One region of the Aquitalea sp. ASV11 genome, then DNA from elsewhere that is predicted to be linked to it. Evidence: predicted binding sites of a transcription regulator. Region 1 holds the regulator's gene; each other region holds the start of a gene.
The links. Region 1 encodes FNR, which switches genes on or off when oxygen is low (the NO sensors DNR and NnrR bind a similar motif). Its sites were predicted from a motif close to TTGATNNNNATCAA; they were not measured.

Region 1 (6,470 bases):
AGTCCAGCCCTTGTCCAGCCCCAGCTGGCCATTGAGCGCCTGATGCGTCTGCTGCAGCGTGCTCCATTGCGCCTCCAGCGCAGAGGACACAGCGCCCTTGTCGGCGGCGGCCCGCTGCGCCTGTTCCTGCTCCAAGGCCAGCAACAAGCTCATCGCCGGCTGCAGATACTGCACGCCGACCACTTCCTTGCTGGAGAAATCGACATTGTCCTGGTTGCTGCGATACAGACCATAGGTGAGATAAAACAGTGCGATGGCAAAAACAGCCCCTATCACCGCAAAGCGCGTGGGGTAACTCAAGCGCTGCATCCAGCGCGCGACAAGACGGAACATGGACAACTCCTCTGGAATATTGGCCTTGCCCTGTATCTTTTGTTGGGTGGGCAAGTCTTTCATTTATAGGCGTAAAATCTCGCCACACCGCATCCTGCCGTGGTTTTCAGCAAAATTATTCACCACCTCATACTGTTCAGCGCGCTGATGACAACACACCCTTAAAGATGTATTATTTTTACATTTTCAAGCAGCACAAAATCTGTCCGGCACCATGCAGTTCGCCAGAAAAGATGCATTTTTTCTACATCATAAGGAACCCTCATGTTAGACAGCGCCACCCGCCAGCAAGTCAAAGCCACTGCCCCCATCCTGAAGCAGCATGGCGTGCTGCTGACCAGCCATTTTTACCAACGCATGTTCCAGCACAACCCGGAGCTGAAAAACATCTTCAATCAGGGCCACCAGCATGCCGGCCAGCAACAGCAGGCACTGGCCATGGCCGTGGCCGCCTATGCCGAGCACATTGATGCGCCCGAAGTCTTGCTGCCGGTGCTGGAACGGGTGGCGCACAAACACGCCAGCCTGGGCATCCGTGCCGAACACTACCCGATTGTGGGCAAGCATCTGCTGGCCTCCATCCGTGAGGTGCTGGGAGAAGAAGCTGCACCGGACAGCCTGCTGGACGCCTGGGCTGCCGCCTATCAGCAACTGGCAGACCTGCTGATCCAGCTGGAAAACAGCCTGTACCAGCGTGCCGCCACCCAGCCCGGTGGCTGGAGCGGCTGGCGGCCGTTTCGCGTGGTGAAGAAGCAAGTGGAAAGTGCCGAGATCACCTCGTTTTACCTGCAAGCCGCGGACGGTGGCAGCTTGCCCGCCTTCCAGCCGGGTCAATACATTTCGGTGCAGCGTTTCATTCCGGAATGGGGCCTGAGCCAGCCGCGCCAGTACAGCCTGTCCGATGCGCCCGGCAAGGACTGGCTGCGTATTTCAGTCAAGCGGGAAGACGCGCGCGATGAGGCTCCCGCCGGCAAGGTGTCCGGCATCTTGCATGCCGAACTGGCCGAAGGGGACATCCTGCAGGTATCGCCGCCATTTGGTGATTTCGTGTTGCATCAGGAGCGGGACACGCCGGTGGTGCTGATCAGTGCCGGGGTGGGCCAGACTCCGCTGCTGTCCATGCTGCAGCACTTGCTGGCCAGTGCTCAGTCGCGCCCCATCCGCTATTTGCACGCCGCACGTCACGGGGCGGTTCACGCCATGAAGCAGGAAGTCGGCACGCTGGCGCAGCAGCATGCGCAGCTGCAACAGCGCGTGTTTTATGAAACCCCGGCCGCAAACGATACCCTTGGTGTGGACTTCCATCAGCAAGGCCGTATCGATGCCGATGCCATCCGTACCCATGCCCTGCTGCCGGATGCCGACTATTATTTGTGCGGCCCGGTAGGCTTCATCCAGCAACAGCACCGCCAGCTGCGCGAGGCCGGGGTAGAAGCTACGCGCATCCACATGGAAGTGTTTGGCTCCAATGCCATGCGCACAGACTGAAACGGCTTTGTTTGTCGCTGCGCATTGTGAGCTGCCGCGCTGCGGAGTATCCTGCGCGGCACTTTCCCAGCCCACTTTACTGCCATGCAACTGAACCGCTTTACCGACCTTGGCCTGCGCGTGCTGATGTACCTGACGCACCGCGACCGGGAGCAACCGGTCACCATCAGCGAAATTGCCGAACGATTCGAGGTGTCGCGCAATCACCTGGTGAAAGTGGTGCATTTCATGGGCGTGCAAGGCTGGCTGAACAACAGCCGTGGCAAGGGTGGCGGGCTGGCGCTGGCCCAGCCGCCCGAGCATTACCGCCTGGGCGGCATCATCCGCACGCTGGAAGGCAATGTGCCGCTGATTGACTGCGCCGAACCGCCTTGCGCGCTGCGTCAGGACTGCCAGCTCAAGGCCATGCTGGATGTGGGCATGCAGGCATTTTTCAGCACACTGGACAGTTATACGCTGCGCGACGTGATTGCCAGCCCTACCGGCGAGGCCATCATTCGTCTGCATCGCAGTCCTAAAGCACAGTCAGCCGGAAAAACCATACCGGATGTGTTGTAAAAAACCATCACTTTTTCAATGAAAAAGCCCGCTACCTGCGGGCTTTTTTTGCTGCTTTTTTAGGGGATAACCCTTTAAACAGTCTGAACAAAACCGTCAGATGGTTTTGGAATATCGCGCCTTGGTTTCCCGTTCACGCAAATGGCGGTCGAACAGCATGGCGATATTGCGGATCAGGAAACGCCCCTTGGGCTCCACCATCAGGAAGTCGCCGTCAAAGGTCAGCAGGCCCAGCTTGTGGTACTCGCGGATGGCTGGCAACTCGGCAGCGAAATACTCGGCGAAATTGATGCCGTGCACCTGCTCGATGGCTTCCACCGACAGCGAGAAGCGGCACATCAGCGCCTGGATGATGCCGCGACGCAGGATGTCGTCCTGATCCAGCACCATGCCACGCATTACCGGCAGCCGGCCTTCGTCCAGCGCGGCGTAATAGCTGTCCAGGTCTTTCTCGTTCTGGCTGTAACAGGGGCCAACCTTGCCGATGGACGACACGCCAAGGCCGATCATGTCGCAGTCGGCATGGGTGGAATAGCCCTGGAAATTGCGCTGCAGGCGCGCCTGGCGCAAGGCAATGGCCAGGTCATCTTCCGGCTTGGCAAAGTGGTCCATGCCAATGAATACATAGCCTGCATCCGCCAGGCTCTTTACCGCGTCCTGCAGGATGTCCAGCTTGGTGCTGGCTGCTGGCAGGTCCGCCTCGTTGATGCGCCGTTGCGGCATGAACACGGTGGGCAAATGGGCATAGTTGTACAGCGCCAGCCGGTCCGGGCCAATGGCAATCACCTTGTCCAGCGTGCGTTTGAGCGACTCGCGGGTTTGCAGCGGCAGGCCGTAGATCAGGTCCACACTGACCGACTTGAAGCCGGCTTCGCGCGCAGCCTCGATCACCTCCAGCGTTTCTTCCTCGCTTTGCACCCGGTTCACCGCGGCTTGCACCTGCGGGTCGAAGTCCTGAATGCCCACGCTCATGCGGTTGAAGCCCAGTCGCGCCAGGTGATGCACGGTTTCACGACCCACCTTGCGCGGGTCGATCTCGATGGAATATTCTCCCTCCGGCAAAAATTCGAAGTGGGCACGCAACATGGTCATCAGGCGGTCCAGCTGCTCGTCGGACAGAAAGGTCGGCGTACCGCCGCCAAAGTGCAGCTGGATCAGCTTTTCCCGGCAGCCAAGCGAGGCGGCAACCAGCTTGATTTCCTTTTCCAGGTAATCGAGGTAGCGGTCGGCACGGCTCTTGTCCTTGGTAATGATCTTGTTGCAGCCGCAGTAGTAACATACCGTATTACAGAACGGTATATGAACGTACAATGATATTGCGTTCTGATGCATGCCCAGGTGGCGTTGCTTCAGCCAGTGTTTATAGTCCTTCTCACCGAATGCCGGGGTAAACCGGTCGGCGGTGGGGTAAGAAGTGTATCTTGGGCCGGAACCATCAAGACGTTCGATCAATGCTCGGTCGAACTCACAGTGGGTAGGCGAAAACGGATGGGTGGTGTGCATGTCGTCGGGTATTGATAGTCAAACGTCAGGTGGACTGGTAAATTTGCGGAAAACGTGCGAATTCCGCTTTGACAAGGGTCAAGCTTCTTTACAGGGTTGTACAAAACACGCGATGTCAGACCAACACCAACACACTCTGCACGCACTGAAGGTGTCCTGCTCCAACTGCAGTCTGCGCGAACTCTGCCTGCCCATCGGGCTGAACCGCGACGAAATGACACAGCTGGATGCAGTTATCCGTCAGAGCCGCCGCCTCAAGCGCGGTGAATACCTGTTCCGCAGTGGCGAAGCCTTCAAATCGCTGTTTGCCGTGCGCACCGGTTTCTTCAAGACCAGCGTGGCAAGCCAGGACGGTCGTGAACAAGTCACCGGCTTTCTGATGTCCGGCGAACTCATGGGCCTGGATGGCATCTCGTCCAATGTGCATGGCTGCGACGCCATTGCCCTGGAAGACAGCGAAGTCTGCGAACTGCCCTTCAACCGCATGGAAAGCCTGGGGCGCGACATTCCCAGCCTGCAACACCACTTTTTCCGCCTGATGAGCCGCGAAATCGTGCGTGACCAGAACGTCATGCTGCTCCTGGGTAACATGAAGGCAGAAGAACGTCTGGCTGCCTTCCTGCTGAACCTGTCACAGCGTCTGTCCACCCGCGGCTTTGCCGCCAACGATTTCATCCTGCGCATGAGCCGCGAGGAAATCGGCAGCTTCCTCGGCCTGAAACTGGAAACCGTCAGCCGTACGCTATCCAAGTTCCAGCAACAAGGCTGGCTAAGCGTGGACCACAAGCACATCCAGCTGATCAAGGCCGATGCACTCAAGGACCTGATCTCCGGTTGTACCCACGCCAACGGCGTGTAAGCCGACAGCACGGTAACAGCCATCCGGGCGGTGGGCGCAATGCGCCTTACCGCCCTTTTTGCATCTTCCGCCCATCCGGGCAGGCACGCCATTCTCCGCAAGCACTAACTCTTCCGGTCAAGGTATTACCAGCGCCCGATCAGCATGCCGGCCACCAGTTGCTCGGCCCGTTCCGCCACTTCAGCCAGCTGCGCGGCGTCCGGCTCGCCGCGTACCACCACGGCGGGTAGCACTTCGTCCCAGCCATAGCCGGCGATGATGCGCCGCATGGCGTACACAGCCCCCATGCCATCGTTACCGGCGGACACCAGCAAGAGGCAGGCCAGCCCCTCGGTAAGGCCCTGCGCGGGGTAGAAGGTGCGGTCGAAGAAATCTTTCATCTTGCCCGCCATATAGCCAAAATTCTCCGGCGTTGCCAGCACGATGCCGTCTGTTGTCAGCAAGTCATCCAGTGTGGCCTGCTCGGCGGGCAGGCAGTTGAACTGCAGGTCATCCGCCAGTTGCGCTACGCTGGCGCGCACGGCGTCAACCAGCTGCAAGGTGCGGCCGGTCTGGCTGGCATACAACAACAGCAAGCGCTTCATGCTGCAGGACTCCCTGGCAACGTGGCCATCAATGCTTGCAGGCGTGTTGCTTCGGGCCAGCCTGGCGGCACCACGAAACCGCGCGCCACCTCCTCCCAGTAGCCATCGCCCAGCGGCAGCAGCTCTGCCACCAGTTGCGGCACCAGGGCCTGGCGCAATTCCTGCTGCAGGCTGTGCTGTTCGCGCACTTCGGCTTCGGCCACACGGGCCGGAGCCAGCCAGTTCAAGCGTGGTAACCACAACCAGCGTGATGCCGGGCTGGTACTGGGCCAGGGCTGCAATAGCGGGCTGAACCAGCCTTGCAGCTGATCCGCAGCCAGTGGCGGGGCGGGACGTGTCGGGCGGGAATAGAAAAACCAGCCGGCCAGCCGGGCCTGACTGGCGCAGGCCACAAAGCCTGGCGGCAATACGCGACGGGCCAAGGGGTGGCGGGACAACTGCAACTGCGCCTGCAATTTACCCGCCTTCAGCAGCCAGGCATCGCGCAGACTGGGGCCTACCAGGCTGTCCGGGCCGGCACCCAATTGCAGATAGAATTTGCTGGCAGTCTCCACGTGTAGTGGTTCGCCATCCAGCCGGATCAGGAAATCAAATTCGCCAATGGTGCGGCCACTGGCGTCCCGTAGCGGCAGATTGGCGGCCACCAGCTCGATATGGGGCGCAAGGTGAAACCAGAAAGCCAGCAAGCGCTCGGCATAGTGGCCCAGACGGCGACAGGGCTGCTCGGCCAGCCAGGCATAGAGCGGTGCCGGGTCTTGTTCCAGTGCGGCCAGCAAGGCCGGGCCATCCGGGCCCAGCAGGCGTTGTGGCGAAAGATTGCAGCCACTATCCCAGGGGGAAGGGGCGGTCAGCAAGAAAGCCAGATCACGCAGCGCAGGCTGCGTGTAAGGCAGATAAAAACCGCAATCAGGATTCGCCGCCGTGCTCATGGCCGTCTGCCACGCGCTGGATCTGCTTCATCAGTCCACGCAGAATGTCCACCTCGTCGCGCAGCATGCCGGACCGGTTGAACAGCGCGCGCATGCGGCGCATCAGTCGCTCGCTGTTACGGCGGCGGTAGTAGCCGATGGCGTCCATGGTCTGGTCCAGATGCTGGCAGAAGCCTTCCACCTCGCCCAGGCTGGCGGTTTCGCTTTCCGGCCGCA
Region 2 (6,470 bases), on a different contig from region 1:
ATCCGGGCAGTTTTTCAGGATTTCATGCGGGTAAGTGGTGGCATGAATCCCCCCGGTAATGATTTTCAGGTCCGGGTTGGTCTGCTTTACCGTACGCGCATAATCCATGGCGGTTTGCATGAAACCGGAAAACAGAAACGAGATGCCTACCAGGTCGGGGTTTTCCTGTTTGATGGTCTGGATGATACGGTCATGGCAATAACGGGTGGGTTCTGCCTGTTGGTGGGTTCTTTTACTGTTCAGGTCCAGCAGGATGGGCTGATGACCTTCATTGCGCAATACTGCAGCCAGGCTGAGTAATGCGGCAGAGGGAAGAAAATCGTTACGCTTGATGGTCGGGTCATCAAGGTAGGGACAGATTAATAAAACCTTCATGATATTCTCCCCATCCGGATCGGGATGTTAATTTCTTTTGTTGTTCAACTATTTTTACTCCAATTTTCAATCCTACCTGTTTTGCAATGGCTAAGCCATATTGACAAAATGGTATTTGTCATAAGCTATTAATATTTATTGATAATAGCCATTTTGTATTTCACCAGTATGTCAAAAACCAGACCCTCCACGCTGCGTAGGGTCTGGTTTTTCAGTCTGCCTGCCTGATCAGTGCAGGTTCTGCTGGAAGAAGCGGGTGATCCGGTCGAAGGGGATTTTGTCCATGCGGTCATACAAATCCACATGGTTGGTATTTTTCAGGATCAGCAGCTCCTTTGGTTCGGCGGCAGCCTGGTAAATGTCCTCGCTGAAATAGCGGGAGTGGGCATTGTCACCGGCAATCAGCAAGATCGGGCGCGGGGAGATTTCCTTGATATAGCTGAGCAGCGGCATGTTCATGAAGGAAAGCGCACTGGTAGCGGTAAAGGCGCCGCTGGAGTTCACCGAATTCTTGTGAAAGCCGCGGGCAGTGCGGTAGTAGTCGAAAAACTCCTTCACGACCGGGTGCGGGTTGTCCGGCAGGGTTTCCGGCAGCAAACGCGCGGGCATCACCACCTTGCCGTCTGCGGCGATGTAGATGCCGTGGCTGCCTGCTGTCGGATAGCCATTCTGCGCGTCCTGCCAGCGTTGCTGGCTCAGCAGGTCGAGAATCTTGCTGCGATCCGCTGCCGACAGGGTATCGCCCAGCCCCCTGGCCATTACCCGCGACATGTCATACATGGAGGTGGTGACCACAGCCTTGATGCGCTTGTCCACGGCGGCAGCATTCAGGCTCATGCCGCCAAAGCCGCAGATGCCGATCAGGCCGATCTTTTCCCGGTCCACTTCGGGCAGCAGTCCCAGATAATCCACCGCCGCGCTGAAGTCTTCGGTATTGATTTCGGGGGACGACACATTGCGCGGTTCTCCACCGCTCTCACCGGTGTATGACGGGTCGAACGCCAGGGTCACAAAACCGCGCTCTGCCATGGTTTGCGCATACAGGCCGGATGATTGTTCTTTCACGGCACCAAACGGGCCGCTGACGGCAAGGGCGGCCAACTTTTGCTGACCACGGTTTTTCGGCAGGTAGAGGTCGGCGGCCAGGGTAATGCCGTAGCGATTGCGGAAGCTCACCTTGCGGTGATCGACCTTGTTGCTTTGCGGGAAGGTTTTGTCCCATTCCTGGGTCAGATGAAGCATGTTTTCTCCAGAGGATGTGCTGCTTGCTGCCTGTGCAGGCAGGGCGCTGATAAAGAAGGCCGTGCAGGCCAGCAGGGCGGATTGCAAGAAGGCTTTGCGCGTGAGTTGCATGGTGTGACTCCTGAGTGAAGGCATGGCGTGCAAGAGGGCAGATTTTCCTGCCACGTGTTGCTGCGTATTGTTCAGGAGGTGTGGCGCAAGCCGGTACATGAATCCTCGACATTTCTTGCCCGATCCTCTGGCAAGACGGTGCGGTTGCAGCACCGTAGCGCAGCTGAGGCCGGTTGGCTCAGGGCTTGCCGGCCAACTGCTGGCGATACATGCGCGGGGTAAAGCCGGTCAGCGCCTTGAACTGGCGGCTGAAGGCGCTGTGGTCGGTATAGCCGCAGTGCAGTGCCACATCGGTGATGGCCATGTCACCGTGCAGCAGGCGGTGGGCGTGTTCCAGCCTGGCCTTGTGAATCATCTGGCGCGGGGTCAGGTGAAACACTTTCTTGCAGTAGCGTTCCAGCTGGGCGGGGGAGACGCCGGCAATGGCGGTCAGCTCGTCCATGCTGATGGAACGGCTGAAGTGGCTGCGGATGAACTCGTCCACCGCCACCAGCCGGGTGTAGGCGGGGTGGGTCTTGCTGGCGGCCTGCAAATCCAGCGAAATGCCGATCAGCCCGATGATGTCGCCCGCCGCACTGTACAGCGGCCATTTGTAAGTCAGGCACCAGCCCGGCTCCCGGCTGTTGAACAAATGCAGTTCCAGCTGGCTTTCCAGTACCAGCCCGTCCTTCAACACCTTGATGTCCTGCGCGGTATAGCCCGGCCCCAGCTGCGAGGGAAACACCTCGGCGCTGGTCTTGCCCAGCAAGGGTTGCAGGCTTTTCAGCCCGCAGCGTTCCACCAGTGTCTGGTTGGCCAGCAGATAGCGGGCCTGTGCGTCCTTGATGAAGATGGCGGCATTGGGGATCAGGTTCAGTACCGGTAGCAGCGGTCCCAGTGCGCCCAGCAGACTGTCCAGGCTGGCCGGACGCGTTTGTTGCTGCCAGTTGGCAATGCTGTCCAGCAGTTCCCCTGTCATGGTTTTCCCCTCCTTGTCTTGTGCGTTTGTCCGGTCTGTCACCGGGCATGGCGGCACAGTCCTGTCTTGCCCATTGTGCTGCAAAAACAGCAATTGTGCCGATTTCGTCATTGTCGCTGATGATAAGCATCAAGATTCCCGGCAGCAATAACGCCATTCTATGCAGGTGCTGACGAAGACGGTCTTGGCGTGAAGATGCAATGGAATCAATGTCCTGCATGGTGTTGTTTTCTTGATTCATGCCTTGGGGAAACCCATGGGCATGCCTGCCGACCGTCATTCAGGGTCTTACCGAATGGACAAGCTTATGCAAGAGATACACATCATCGACTCCCACACCGGCGGCGAACCCACCCGGCTGGTGATGCGCGGTTTTCCCGATATTGGCGGCGGCAGCATGGCCTATCAGCGCGAAGCATTGCGCCAGCAGCACGACCAGTGGCGCCGCGCCTGTTTGCTGGAGCCGCGTGGCAGCGAGGTGCTGGTGGGCGCGCTGTATTGCCCGCCAGTGTCGCCGGACGCCACTTGCGGGGTGATCTTCTTCAACAACACCGGCTATCTGGGCATGTGCGGCCACGGCACCATCGGCCTGATTGCCTCGCTGCATTACCAGGGCCTGATTGCACCGGGCGTGCACAAGATCGACACCCCGGTGGGACAGGTCAGCGCCACCCTGCATGAGGATGGCGCGGTGACGCTGGGCAATGTGCCGGCTTACCGCTATCGCCAGCAGGTGGCGGTGAACGTGCCCGGCTACGGCGTGTTTTACGGTGACATTGCCTGGGGTGGCAACTGGTTCTTCCTGGTGTCCGAACACGGCATGACGCTGGAAATGGCCAATGTGGAAGCGCTGACAGCCTTCACCTGGACCATGTTGCAAGCGCTGGAAGCACAGGGCATCACCGGGGCCGATGGCGCGCTGATCGACCACGTGGAGCTGTTTGCCGACGATGCCAGCGCCGACAGCCGCAATTTCGTGATGTGCCCCGGCAAGGCGTACGACCGCTCGCCCTGCGGCACCGGCACCAGCGCCAAGCTGGCCTGTCTGGCAGCCGACGGCAAGCTGGCCGAAGGCGCGCACTGGGTGCAGGCCAGCATTACCGGCAGCCAGTTCATCGGCCATTACCAGCGCGAGGGCGAGTTGATTCGCCCCTTCATTACCGGCCGCGCCTGGGTCACCGCCAGCAGCACCCTGCTGATCGACCCGCAAGACCCTTTCGCCTGGGGCATCTGAGCCCCGCGCTGCACAGACATCACCCCATACACACATACAAGCTGCAAGGAGCAAAACAATGAGCGACAACATTTTCACCGGCTGCATCCCGGCCCTGATGACCCCGTGTACCGCCGAGCGCAAGCCGGACTTTGACGCGCTGGTAGCAAAGGGCCGTGAGCTGATTGCCGCCGGCATGAGCGCGGTGGTGTATTGCGGCTCGATGGGCGACTGGCCGCTCTTGACCGAAGCCGAGCGTCAGGAAGGCGTGGCCCGGCTGGTGGCTGCCGGTGTGCCTACCATTGTCGGCACCGGTGCGGTGAACACCCGCGAGGCCGTGTCCCATGCCGCCCATGCCGCCCGCGTTGGTGCACATGGCCTGATGGTGATTCCGCGCGTGCTGTCGCGTGGTTCATCGCCGACTGCCCAGAAAGCCCACTTCTCCGCCATTCTGGCTGCCGCACCCGATTTGCCTGCAGTCATCTACAACAGCCCTTATTACGGCTTTGCCACCCGCGCCGATCTGTTCTTCGAGCTGCGTCGCAGCTATCCCAACCTGATTGGCTTCAAGGAATTCGGCGGTGCCGCCGACATGCGCTACGCCGCCGAGCACATCACCTCGCAGGATGATCAGGTCACCCTGATGGTGGGGGTGGACACCCAGGTGGTGCATGGCTTCGTCAACTGCAATGCCACCGGTGCCATTACCGGCATCGGCAATGCGCTGCCGCGCGAGGTGCTGCATCTGGTTGCGCTGAGCAAGGCGGCTGCCAAGGGTGACGCAGTGGCCCGTCGTCAGGCGCGTGAGCTGGAATCCGCGCTGGCGGTGCTGTCCTCCTTCGATGAAGGCTGCGATCTGGTGCTGTATTACAAGTACCTGATGGTGCTGAACGGGGATACCGAATACAGCCTGCACTTCAACGAAACCGACACCCTGACTGAAGCCCAGCGCCGTTATGCCGAAACCCAGTACACGCTGTTCCGCAACTGGTATCGCGACTGGTCGGCCGGGCTGAATGTGGCCTGAGCCAGACCCTGAGCAGCCGTGCCACGCCAACTGCGTGGCCGGGCTTTTACTTCAAGCAGGAAATCTCATGAATCTGACAGGCAAGATGCTGATTGGCGGGCAATCCGTCAGCGGTACGCGTGAAGTACTGCACGCCATCAATCCGTCCAGCGGACAGACACTGCAACCGGGCTATGCCGGGGGCGATCAGGCTCAGGTGGAACAGGTGTGCGGCCTCGCCTGGGCCGCCTTTGATGCCTACCGCGAAACCACGCCGGCACTGCGGGCGCAGTTGCTGGAAACCATTGCCGGGGAAATCGAAGCGCTGGGCGATGCGCTGATTGAACGCGCCATGCTGGAAACCGGTTTGCCGCAGGCCCGTTTGCAGGGCGAGCGGGCCCGCACTTGCGGCCAGCTGCGCATGTTTGCCCGTACCGTACGGGCTGGTGAATGGCTGGATGTGCGGGTCGATCAGGCCCAGCCTGCGCGTCAGCCGCTGCCGCGTGCCGACTTGCGCCAGCGCCAGATCCCGCTGGGGCCGGTGGCCGTATTCGGAGCCAGCAACTTTCCGCTGGCGTTTTCGGTGGCCGGGGGCGATACCGCCTCGGCACTGGCGGCCGGTTGCCCGGTCATCGTCAAGGCGCACAGCGCCCATCCCGGCACCAGCGAACTGGTGGGCCAGGCCATTGTGCGCGTGCTGCAACAGTGCGGCCTGCCCGCCGGGGTATTCGCGCTGCTGTTTGGCAGTGGCCGCGAAGTAGGGCAGGCACTGGTGAATGATGCGCGCATCAAGGCGGTGGGCTTTACCGGATCGCGTGCTGGCGGCCTGGCGCTGTGTCAGACCGCACAGCAGCGTGCGGAGCCGATTCCGGTGTATGCGGAAATGAGTTCCACCAACCCGGTATTCCTGTTGCCCGCTGCCTTGCAGGCCCGTGGGGATGCGCTGGCACAGGGCTTTGTCGGCTCGCTTACGCAGGGAGCAGGGCAGTTCTGTACCAACCCCGGCCTGTTGGTGGCGGTACAAGGGCCGGCGCTGGAACAGTTTGTCGCCAGCGCGGCTGATTTGCTGCAACACAGTGCGGCGCAAACCATGCTGACGCCTGGCATCTGGGCGGCGTATCAGGACGGGGTGGACAGCCTGTCCCGCCACGCCAGCACCGTGGCCAGGGGTGTGTTGCCCACCGGGCCCAACCAGTGCCAGGCACAGCTGCTGCGGGTAAGTGCAGCGGAATACCTGGCCAATCCGGCCTTGCAGGCCGAGGTGTTCGGCGCGGCCGCGCTGATCGTGCAATGCCGTGATGAGGCAGAACGCCTGCAACTGGCCGAGGCACTGGAAGGCCAGCTGACTGCCACGCTGCAACTGGATGACGAAGATATCGCGCTGGCACGCAGCCTGTTGCCGGTGCTTGAGCGCAAGGCTGGCCGCATCCTGGTCAATGGCTGGCCTACCGGGGTGGAAGTGTGTGACGCCATGGTGCATGGCGGGCCATTCCCGGCCACCTCGGATGTGCGCTCCACCTCGGTGGGAACCGCAGCCATCCAGCGCTTCCTGCGCCCGGTGTGCT
Region 3 (6,470 bases), on a different contig from region 1:
TGATCACCACGCACTCATGCTCCGGGTCGATCACCAGTCCATTACCAATCGAATTGATGCAGGTAACAAAGCGCAAACGCGGGAAGGTATTGAGAACCGCGGCCATCTGATCAAAATGCACCGGGTCAAAATAAGGAGGTAATTTGACCCCGAACACACCGGGATACACATCACTCATGGCCTGCAGGCTTGCAAGGCAAGCTGCAGGATCGTAGCCCAGCTGAGGCTTGCCAGGCAGGTTGGGGCAGGACAGATTGACTTCCGGGATACAGGGGAGGCCCTGCTCGGCCAAGCTGGCCAGCATCTGCAGATTGTCTTGCAGGCTCATGCCAGACAAGGACAGGAACAGGGGTTTTCCCGCTTCATGCGGATAAGCACGCGCATAGTCCAGATAATAATCAAACCCTGCATTGGGCAGCCCCATCGAGTTGATGCTGCCCAGCGGCGTTGCGCAGTAGCGCGGTTCCGGATTGCCCTCTCTGGGCTGCAAGGTACAGCTCTTGCTGATGACAGCACCGGCAGCCGAATGACGGACTTGCTCCAGTTCTTCCACCGAGCGGCACATTACACCCGAAGCATTGTACAGAGGGTTGGTCATGGTCAGACCAAGCCAGGAAACAGAAAGGTCTAGCTGCATGATCGCTCGCCTCACCATCAAAATGCGCAGTCTGAGCGCCGCTGGCAAAGCGGGTACTGCGCCACGTCAAGCGCCATGAAAAACGGCCGTCAAGCGGCCGTTTTCTGACAATACAGGGCGCATCAGCGCAAGGCGTGCACCCCTTGGTAGAAGACAAAAGCGATGACCCAGGCCAGCAACACCGACCATGCCACCGACAGCGCAGTGAATGCGCGGCTTTTCGATTCACGACGAATGGCCGCTACCGTGGACAGGCAAGGCACATAAATCAGGGTGAAAATCAGAAAGCTCATGGCCGAAGCCCAGTCCAGGTGGTGCAGCAAAGCTGCGCCAAGGCCGGCTTCCGGCACGCCGTAAATGACTGCCAGACCGCCGAGCAGAATTTCCTTGGCCACAAAGCCCACCAGCAGGGCAACGGCCAGTTCGTGGCGGATGCCAATCGGGTCGAGTACCGGAGCCATCACACTGCCCAACATATCCGCCAGTGTCTTGTCATGACCCGCCGGGATATGGGACACCAGCCATACCAGCACCACCCCCATCAGGATGAAGCTGGAGGCCAGTTCGAGAAAGGCACGCACTTCACCCGTCGCCCGGATCAGCATATGGCGCAGGCCGGGCAGGCGGTAAGGCGGCAGCTCCAGCAAAAATGCTTCATTGCCGCGATAACGATGCTTGAACACCCAGGCCGTGAAAATCGCGACGGCAAAACTCAGCAGGTACAACAGCAGCAGCACCCAGGGCGCTTGCTGTGGCCGGAACAGGATGCCGGAAAAGAACACCACCACCTGCAAGCGGGCCGAACACAGCGAAAAGGGAATGATCAACATGGTGAGCAAGCGCTGTTTGCGCTCGCGCATCACCCGCGTTCCCAGAATGGCGGGGACATTGCAGCCAAAGCCCATCAGCTGCATCACGAAGCCACGGCCATCCAGACCCAGGCGAGCCATGAAGGCATCGGTCAGATAGGCGGCGCGTGCCAGATAGCCGCTATCTTCCACCATGGCCATCAGGATGAAGAACACGAACAGAATGGGCGCAAAGGTCAGAACGGTGGATACACCCTGCCAGATACCATCCAGCAGCAGGCTTTGCACAATGGCCGGCAATGGCGCAAGCCAGTGCCCCAGCGCAGCTTCCTTGAACCAATCCAGTCCGGAGCCAACCAGGTCCTGCAATGGTGTGCCAATCTGATAGGTCAGGTTGAACAGCAAGGCCATGAAACCGAAAAACAGCGGTAAACCCAGCCATGGATGCATCAGCCAGGCATCGACCTTTTCGGTCATGCCTACCGGCAGCACCGGCGGCAAGCTCCATACTCCCTGCAAGCGCGCATGCGCCAGTGCAATGGCTTCTTGTGTTTCCGGTACCTTGTCCAGCTGGGCATGCACGGCGGGCTCTGTGCCAGAGGCCTGCCTGTTCAACATGTCCATCAGGCGCGGCCAGCCTTCCATGCGCTTGGCAGAAACCAGCGCCACAGATACGCCCAGTTTGTGCTGCAAGGCATCAACATCTAGTTTGATCCCCATCAGCCGGGCTTCATCCGCCATGTTCAAAACCACCACGGCAGGCAAGCCACTGGCCAGTATCTGCATCGCCAGCGGTAGCTGACGGTCCAGCTGCGCGGCATTCAGCACCAGCACCACGGCATCGAATGCCGTACTCATCAGCACATCACGAACCACGGCTTCATCGTCGGTATAACCGGTCAGGTCGTTGACGCCGGGCAAATCCACCAACTCCACCATGCTGCCACCCAGCAACACACGCGCACTGGTCAGGTCCACCGTCAGTCCGGGCCAGTTACCTACCCGCTGTGACATGCCGGTGAGACGATTGAACAAGGTCGACTTGCCGGTATTGGGCAGACCAATCAGGGCAAAACGCTTCATTCAGCCACCTTGACTTGAATGAAACGTGCCAGGCTGCGACGCAGCAAGAACCGCGTGCAGCCTACTTCCAATACCAGAGGCCCGCCGAATGGTGCGCGGCGCGACAAACTGAACCGACTGCCCGGAATCAAGCCAAATGCTGCAATACGGCGAAATGCCTCATCAGACAGTTCAAGACTGTCCACCACCCCCTTACACCCCAGCGGAAACTTGTCGAGTGACACCATGTGCAGCCCAATAACGCGAATAATATGCATTATTGTACGCAATAATCCCTCCATCCTGTAAGGCTTTGCACGGCAGGATGATGCCAACCCTTGAGCCATATCAATCGGCTCAGGCCGGGTAACAGACAGCGCAGGTAAATCCGGTTGCAAATGTGGCCCTGATGCGGCATAGCGTTTAGAATCTGGCTCATCTCCAATTTCCGTAACGGACCCCCGACCATGAGCATCAAATCCGACAAGTGGATCCGCCGTATGGCGCAGGATCACAACATGATCGAGCCGTTTGAGTACAACCAGATCAAGAACGTCAATGGCGAGAAGGTGATTTCCTTCGGCACCTCCAGTTATGGCTACGATATTCGCTGTGCCGATGAATTCAAGGTTTTCACCAATATCAACAGCACCATTGTCGACCCGAAGAACTTCGACCCCGATTCTTTTGTTGAAGTCTCCGGCAAAGGCTATTGCATCATTCCGCCCAATAGCTTTGCGCTGGCCCGCACGGTAGAGTACTTCCGCATTCCGCGTTCGGTGTTGACGGTTTGCCTGGGCAAATCGACTTATGCACGCTGTGGCATCATCGTCAATGTCACCCCTTTCGAACCGGAATGGGAAGGCTATGTCACGCTGGAGTTTTCCAATACCACCCCGTTGCCAGCCAAAATCTATGCCAATGAAGGCGTGGCACAGGTGCTGTTTTTCGAGTCCGACGAAGTGTGTGATGTGTCCTATGCCGACCGCGCCGGCAAATACATGGGCCAGGTTGGCGTTACCCTGCCACGCCCTTGAATACACATGGTCAGCCCGGCCAGCAGCAAAGACAAGGACAGCGATCGCTGTCCTTTTTTGTTTGATGTGTAATCAAAAGCCGCTCGCATTATTGCCGCCTTGTTCTAGGATGAACTGTACGAAATAGTTTTCCATGCAAGTCAATCAGCCTTTCTTACAGTTTCTTCTTGGGGTGTCGCGGTTCCCCCTTGCCGTAACGCCCCTTTTTTTGCGCTAAAAAAATTACATTTGCATATTGAATGAAAAATATAATTTCATTGGATTTTAAATGACAATGCAGATGACACATTGAGAACCAGTATCAGGCCAAACAGAACAGGGCCAGCACATGCTGACCCCGATCCGTACCCACACCCCACAAACCCGCCGCAGACTAAATCACTTCACTGGCTTTCTGACAGGGATCCGCCATCAATACCCTGGCAGCTTCAGCCAGGGCGTCCAGATCCTCATCCAGATGTTCCTGCAAGTCCATCAAGGCCGCCCGCAGCACCACGGCCGCCAGCTCCGACTGTTTGCCACTGACACTGAACACATGCGACAGCACCCGCAATTCACGACAGCTGTTCAGATCCAGTGGAATTTCCAGCGTACGCACTGCATCAACGTGAATGACTTCATCAGCCACCATTCCCTTGCTGCGACAGCTTTCCAGCTCGCCCAGCAAGTCCTTCAGAGCCAGTCCCATCACACTCTCCTTTCAGCTTCCATTTAACGTTAGCTCTGGATAGAACACCGACCAAGAACAGGCAACCAACATATTGACTTGAAACAAGATATTCACGTTTCCGGACCAGGCGGATAGCGCTGAAAATCATCATGCACAATGCAAAAATGGCTGCCCTATCACCATAGGCCAGCCATTCTCAAATACCAGCGACAACATTCAGGACAGCAACAAAACCATGCGTCGCGTCCCAGTCCCCTTCACCTCAAGCATGCGATTGAAGCAATGGACCAACAAATCAGCCCTCTTCGGCATCTCCATCTACATAAAACCAGTGGCCATCTTCCTTGCGGAAGCGGCTGATTTCATGCAGTCGTTGCGCCCGGCCATTTACTTTGTAGCGTGCAACAAACTCAACCACCCCGGCCTCATCATCCTTGCCACCGGCCTGGGTACTGAGTACATCCAGAGACATCCATTTGACAAAGCGTTCTTCGCGCGACAAATCCAGCTCAGCCGGACGTGTGGAGGCATGCCAGCTGGCCAGGAGATAGTCCGCATTGTTCATGGTGTACGCAGCATAACGCGAGCGCATCAGGCTTTCGGCGTCGGGAGCAGATTCCCCACCATTGATATAACGGCCGCAGCAGTCCTGAAAGGAAGCAGGCAGCCCGCAAGGACAGCCTGTGGATTGTTTTTTCTTGCTCATTGTTTCAATTAGCCCAGGGCGGGCAATCCGTAGAGTTTCAACAGAAAATTGGTAAAAACAGGTTGTGGCGGCTTTGGCTGCATTTTGGGCCAGCGCCGTAGCCACTCCCGCAAACGCATTTCCATCCGAGACTGCGACTCTTCCTGAGAAAGCTGACCGGCATCACGCTGAACCGCCAGATAGCGGTACATGGCAAAACAGTTGTCATCAACCTGATTGGCGCCCACCAGCCGCAAGCGGTAGGCATTGAGCTGGTCGGCAGCGGCAACACGGGTCATGCCGCCATTTTTGACCTTGTCCGCCAAACGATTGGCCTCTTTCAACAGCAAATCCACCTTGCTATCCGCCGGACTGGTGGTCACGGGAGGACGAGCAGGATGAATGCCACCGTTTTGTGGTGCAGCAGACTGTTGCAACAAGCTGCATGCGCTGAGTGACAAGGACAGCACCGCGAGTTGCAGTGACGTCTTATGGATGAAAATCATGGCGGTAGTGTAGCGGATGTCAGGCAATCTTGGACAAAATCCACCATCACACAGTTCGGCAAGCAGCGAAAATGACAAAACCGACTGGCCGGGAATGCACAGTCGGTTTTGCCCGGTGGGCCTGAACAACAATCAGATTCAGGCCAGATGCTCAAACAGCGGTGTCGACAGATAGCGCTCGCCAAACGAAGGAATCACCACCACAATCAACTTGCCTGCATTCTCAGGGCGCTTGGCCAGCTCAATGGCAGACCACACCGCCGCACCAGAAGAAATACCGACCAGCACACCTTCTTGCGTGGCAACGGCACGCGCCGTCGCAAATGCATCGTCGTTTTTAACGCGAATGATTTCATCATATACGCCGGTATTCAGGATAGGCGGTACAAAGCCGGCACCAATACCCTGGATGGGGTGCGGTCCCTTCGGGCCACCAGACAGTACCGGCGAAGCATCCGGTTCTACCGCCACGACTTGCACCCCAGGCTTACGGGATTTCAGCACCTCACCAACGCCGGTAATAGTGCCACCGGTACCCACACCGGCAACAAAAATGTCCACCTGGCCATCGGTATCGCGCCAGATTTCCTCTGCCGTCGTGTTGCGATGCACTTCAGGGTTGGCTGCATTCTCGAACTGCTGCGGCATGAACCAGGTGTCCGGGTTTTCTTCCACCAGCTGGCGCGCCTTGGCAATTGCACCACCCATGCCATCCGGGCCCGGGGTCAGAATCAGTTCTGCGCCATATGCCTTCAGCAATTGCCGACGTTCACGGCTCATGGTCTCCGGCATGGTAATCACCAGCTTGTAGCCACGTGCAGCACAAACCATCGCCAGACCGATGCCGGTATTGCCAGACGTTGGCTCCACAATGGTGGTATGCGGCCCGATCTTGCCTTCTTTTTCGGCAGCATCGATCATGGCAACGGCAATACGGTCTTTCACACTGTGCGCCGGGTTGAAAAACTCCAGCTTGGCCACCACGGTGGCAACGCACCCTTCGGTCACACGGTTCAGCTTGACCAGCGGTGTATTGCCGATCAGATCGGTTACGGTATTGGCGA

Region 2: the regulator FNR is predicted to act here: its motif matches at 2,806-2,819, upstream of JHD62_RS14415 (4-hydroxyproline epimerase).
Region 3: the regulator FNR is predicted to act here: its motif matches at 2,847-2,860, upstream of JHD62_RS06280 (FeoA family protein).

The regions. Positions count from the first base shown of each region.
Region 1 is NZ_JAELUD010000008.1:3,289-9,758, forward strand. Features, by position in the region: gene JHD62_RS04410 (methyl-accepting chemotaxis protein) at 1-333, opposite strand, end outside; gene hmpA (NO-inducible flavohemoprotein) at 598-1,821, shown strand; gene JHD62_RS04420 (Rrf2 family transcriptional regulator) at 1,906-2,379, shown strand; gene hemN (oxygen-independent coproporphyrinogen III oxidase) at 2,476-3,882, opposite strand; gene fnr (fumarate/nitrate reduction transcriptional regulator Fnr) at 3,995-4,741, shown strand; gene JHD62_RS04435 (flavodoxin family protein) at 4,867-5,325, opposite strand; gene JHD62_RS04440 (DUF1853 family protein) at 5,322-6,254, opposite strand; gene JHD62_RS04445 (RNA methyltransferase) at 6,232-6,470, opposite strand, start outside.
Region 2 is NZ_JAELUD010000046.1:4,171-10,640, reverse strand. Features, by position in the region: gene JHD62_RS14430 (B12-binding domain-containing radical SAM protein) at 1-375, opposite strand, end outside; gene JHD62_RS14425 (alpha/beta hydrolase) at 604-1,728, opposite strand; gene JHD62_RS14420 (AraC family transcriptional regulator) at 1,907-2,686, opposite strand; gene JHD62_RS14415 (4-hydroxyproline epimerase) at 2,994-3,920, shown strand; gene JHD62_RS14410 (dihydrodipicolinate synthase family protein) at 3,979-4,926, shown strand; gene JHD62_RS14405 (aldehyde dehydrogenase (NADP(+))) at 4,994-6,470, shown strand, end outside.
Region 3 is NZ_JAELUD010000012.1:63,213-69,682, forward strand. Features, by position in the region: gene JHD62_RS06270 (dihydroorotate oxidase) at 1-637, opposite strand, end outside; gene feoB (ferrous iron transport protein B) at 760-2,529, opposite strand; gene JHD62_RS06280 (FeoA family protein) at 2,526-2,786, opposite strand; gene dcd (dCTP deaminase) at 2,976-3,545, shown strand; gene JHD62_RS06290 (hypothetical protein) at 3,919-4,233, opposite strand; gene JHD62_RS06295 (YchJ family protein) at 4,511-4,921, opposite strand; gene JHD62_RS06300 (hypothetical protein) at 4,930-5,433, opposite strand; gene cysK (cysteine synthase A) at 5,545-6,470, opposite strand, start outside.